DNA from 2 places in the Gordonia sp. QH-12 genome. Region 1 is predicted to be linked to the other one. Evidence: riboswitches for the same ligand, from Rfam matches in the RefSeq annotation. Region 1 holds a riboswitch; the other holds the start of a gene.

The links. A riboswitch is a leader RNA that binds a small molecule or an ion and turns the genes downstream of it on or off. The one in region 1 is predicted to bind S-adenosylmethionine.
Region 2: it holds a riboswitch for S-adenosylmethionine, as region 1 does, so the genes downstream of both, Y710_RS07955 (bifunctional o-acetylhomoserine/o-acetylserine sulfhydrylase) here and Y710_RS01905 (aminotransferase class V-fold PLP-dependent enzyme) in region 1, are expected to answer to the same signal.

The regions. Positions count from the first base shown of each region.
Region 1 is NZ_KQ969282.1:415,722-417,918, forward strand. Features, by position in the region: gene Y710_RS01905 (aminotransferase class V-fold PLP-dependent enzyme) at 1-983, opposite strand, end outside; SAM riboswitch class IV at 1,001-1,114, opposite strand; gene Y710_RS01910 (hypothetical protein) at 1,413-1,988, shown strand; gene Y710_RS01915 (isochorismate synthase) at 2,011-2,197, shown strand, end outside.
Region 2 is NZ_KQ969288.1:50,733-52,929, forward strand. Features, by position in the region: gene Y710_RS07950 (NADP-dependent isocitrate dehydrogenase) at 1-190, opposite strand, end outside; SAM riboswitch class IV at 555-669, shown strand; gene Y710_RS07955 (bifunctional o-acetylhomoserine/o-acetylserine sulfhydrylase) at 736-2,046, shown strand; gene Y710_RS07960 (homoserine O-acetyltransferase MetX) at 2,095-2,197, shown strand, end outside.

The DNA.
Region 1 (2,197 bases):
CGCAGCGGATGCACGCCGGGCAGCAGCGCCAACCCCTCGTCGAGACGCTGCTGCAACCGGTGCTCGTGATAGGCGATCTCCTCGAAACCGATGTCCTGCAGGGCCTGCGCCGCCGCTGCGAGCGCCACCACCCCCAGCGTGTTGGGAGATCCGGCTTCGTGACGAGCGGCACCGGTGTGCCACGCGACCCGGCCGTCGAGGTCGACGTCGGCGGTGGCGCCGCCGCCGGCCAGGTACGGTTCCGCCGCATCGAGCCAGTCGCCGCGGCCCACCAGCGCGCCCGCACCGAACGGCGCGTACAGCTTGTGGCCGGAGAAGACGAGGTAGTCGATGCCCCAGGACGCGATCGAGACGGCGCGGTGCGGGACCAGTTGCGCGGCGTCCACCAGAATGCGCGCGCCGTGCCGATGCGCCGCCGCGGCCAGCCGTCCGATCGGCAGCACCTCGCCGGTCACGTTCGACGCACCGGTGATCGCGAGCAACGCGGCGGGCGCGGCAGCGAGTTCTGCTTCGAGCCGCCCCACCGTCTCTTCGACGGTGCGGGCCGCCGGCACCACGCGAGCACGGCCGGTCCGGGTCCAGGGCAGCAGGTTGGCGTGGTGCTCGATGTCGAGCACCACCACGTCGCCGGGGGTGACGTGCGCGGCGAGATTGACGGCGTCGGTGGTGTTGCGCGTGAACACCACCGTGTCGTCGCTTCGACCGCCGACGAACCGCCGGACAGTCTCCCGAGCCTGCTCGTATCGCGCTGTCGTGACCTGAGAGAGATGGCCCGCGCCCCGATGCACGCTCGCATACTCGGTCAACGCGCCGGAGAGCCGTTCCGCGACAGACACGAGAGCCGGGGCCGATGCCGCGTAGTCGAGGTTCGCGTAGACGGTCTCGCCCCCTGCGGTGGTCGGCACCGTGGTGTCGGCACCGACCACCGGCGCGAGGGGACGAATGGGTGCCGGGCACACGGCCCGGTCGAGGATTGCGGTCATGACACGACTCCAGTAGATCTCCGCACTTGCCGGACGTCGGTCGACGCCGGCCGGGTCGTCACCTGGAGCACCCCACCGCGGTGGAGGGTTGCCGACCGGCCAGCCAGGGCTTCGCACCGGTTCTCGTGACCCGCCGTCAAGGATGCCGGTACGCGTCATTCGCGGAAAGCATTAAAACCACGGCGGGTGTAATCACCGGCGGATCCGCAGTTAGCGTGGTTTCAACATCCCTGTTCAGAAAGGCCTCCCGTGGTTCATCCGTCCGACCCGCAGTATCCGAGCGGCGCTCCCGGCCGGCCCCTGCCACAACCGCCCCTGCCACAACCGCCACAGCCGTCGTCGTACGGGCCGCCCCACCGGTACGGACCCGCGCAGCCGCCGTACGCACCGAACCCCTTCCCGCCCGGCCCGTGGCCGCAGCAGCCGCCGGTGAAGGGTCCGAAGCCGATGTTCTTCGGCATCGTGGCGGTGACCGCACTGGTGGTCGCCGGACTGACGACGCTGCTGATCCTCGCCCCCTGGGACTCCGACCGCGACACCGGTGCGGCGCCGGAGACCACGCGGACGTTCGCGCTCAAGGGCGGGACGTCCGTGGAGGTCCGGGTGCCCGCCGGCTGGACCGCCGTCACCGACACCAACGACGGCGCGCCCGTCGTGGTGCTGCGGGCCGCCGACGACGACCGGGTGCTGTCGCAGATGTCCGACGACCTCACCTCGCTCGGCGAATCCGGCTCGGGCACCCCGGTGCACACGGTGGTGGTGTTCGCCGACAGTTGCTCCGGAACCGCCTCGGTCGGCGAGTGGAAGACCAAGAGCCGTGACGACTCCGCGAACGGCCACACCGAGCAGTGGCTGTACGCGACCTCGAGCGTCGACGGTCGCACCTGCGTCAACATGTCGGGTGCCGACGCGGGCGCCGACCCCGTCTCCGCCGGATCCGCGGGCCGCGACCTCCTCAAGCGGTTGATCAGGGAGAAGCGCATCACAGCGACGAAGTCCGTCTAGCTCTCGCGGGTAACCTGGCCAGGTGCCTGCCGGTCTGTCGTTTCTGCTGTCGAACACCGATCTCAACGCCCGCGGATTCGGAGTGCGCGCCGCGTTCGGCTCCGTGGCGCAGGCGCGAGAGGCCCTCGCCGCCGGCACCGTCGACTTCGTCGGCGGCGCCCTCGGCTTCGACACCGGCGGTCCCGCATCATTGATCACCCCCGAACGGG
Region 2 (2,197 bases), on a different contig from region 1:
TCGCGTGCGCGGCGTCCACCGTGACCTGATCGTCGGTCGCGTCGCGGTTCTCGATCCCGAGGTCGTAGTAATCCAGATCGATGTCGAGGTAGGGGTGGATCAGCTTCTCTTTGATGAACTGCCAGATGATTCGCGTCATCTCGTCGCCGTCGAGTTCGACGACGGTGCCCTCGACCTTGATCTTGCCCATATGGCTCTGTGCCCTCCTCAGCAGTAGACCGCCGGCCACTCGTCCTCAAACGTAATACGGACGGTCGTTCGGCGCGGCGGGCTCCAAACAGAACGCGCGTACTGTTTTAACCAGCATATCCCATGAGCAGCTCAGCGACCGAGCGATCGTGCAAGCACCGCCGCGCCTCCGCAGATCCGCGCCGAATGCCCTGTGCGGCAGCAGTTCTCCTTGAACACCGCGCCGACGCGCCGAGACCGACCGCTCGCACCGGTCGTCGCTTTTGCGCGGTCCTACCACATCGCCCACCGGGTCGACAGATTTACGACCAGGGGCGGTGAAGCCGTTTCAACAGCCGCATCGAGTTGATATATCCTCAGCAACAGGTCATGAGTGTCAGCGCACAGCCCCGGCTTGCTGACCGGCAACCCTCCATCCGCGGTGGGGTGCTCCGGGTGATGACCTGGCTGCGACGGAAGTCGCCGCAGCAAGCGCGGGTCCGAGGGTCGGACCCAACATACGAGGCCCACCCCGGGCCGCCGACCGAAGAAAGAGAATGACGTCTCATGTCTGACGCCGCGAATTGGAGCTTCGAGACCACCCAGGTGCACGCCGGGCAGGTAGTCGACGCGACCGCCAAGACACGCGCACTGCCGATCTACCAGACCACGTCGTACGTGTTCGACAACACCGACCACGCGGCGAACCTGTTCGCGCTCGCCGAGCCGGGCAACATCTACACCCGGATCATGAATCCGACGCAGGACACCGTCGAGCAGCGCCTCGCGGCTCTCGGCGGCGGCGTCGCGGCCCTCTTGGTGGCCTCCGGCCAGGCCGCCACCACCTACGCGATTCAGAACATCGTCGAGGCCGGCGGGCACGTCGTCTCCAGCCCCCGCGTCTACGGCGGCACATACAATCTCTTCCACTACACGCTGCCGAAGTTCGGCATCGAGGTCTCGTTCGTCGACGATCCCGACGATCTCGAGTCGTGGAAGTCGGCGATCCGGCCCAACACCCGCGCACTGTTCGGTGAGACCATCGCGAACCCGCACAATCAGGTCCTCGACATCGCCGGAGTGGCGGACGTCGCACACTCGCACAGCCTCCCGCTGATCGTCGACAACACGGTCGCGACGCCGTATCTGCTGAATCCCATCGAGCACGGGGCCGACATCGTCGTGCACTCGGCCACCAAGTACATCGGCGGTCACGGCACCGCGATCGGCGGCGTCATCATCGACGGCGGCACCTTCGACTGGCGCGTCCAGCGCGACGGTGAAGACCTGTTCCCCGGCTTCACAACCCCGGACCCGAGTTACAACGGCGTCGTCTTCGCCGACCTGGGGGCTCCGGCCTACGCGCTCAAGGCGCGCACGCAATTGCTGCGCGACACGGGCGCGGCCATCTCGCCGTTCAACGCCTTCCTGCTGGCTCAGGGCATCGAGACGCTGAGCCTGCGCGTGGAGCGCCACGTCTCCAATGCACAGAAGGTGGCCGAGTTCTTGGAGGCCAACGACCAGGTCACCTCGGTCTCGTACGCCGGTCTCAAGTCGTCGCCGTACTACGAACGGGCGCAGAAGCTGCTGCCGAAGGGCGCCGGCGCGGTCATCGGATTCGAGATCGAGGGCGGCGTCGAGGCGGGCAAGGCCTTCGTGAACGCGCTGACCCTGCACAGCCATGTCGCCAACATCGGCGACGTCCGCTCGCTGGTGATCCACCCCGCGTCCACCACGCACAGCCAGCTCTCCCCGGAGGAGCAGCTGGCCGCCGGTGTGACGCCCGGTCTAGTCCGGCTCGCCGTGGGCATCGAGGGCATCGACGACATCCTCGCCGACCTCACCACCGGGTTCGCCGCGGCAGCGCGAGTCAAGTAGCCGTTGTCTCGTCCACTGCCGTTGTCTCGTCTACTGAAGGGAGGCCAGGTGTCGGTCAGTATCGACCCGGCCACGACGGTGAGCGACCCCGACTGGGCCACCCGTCCGGACGGAGCTCAGGTCAGCGTCTCGATCGGCGATCTGACTCTCG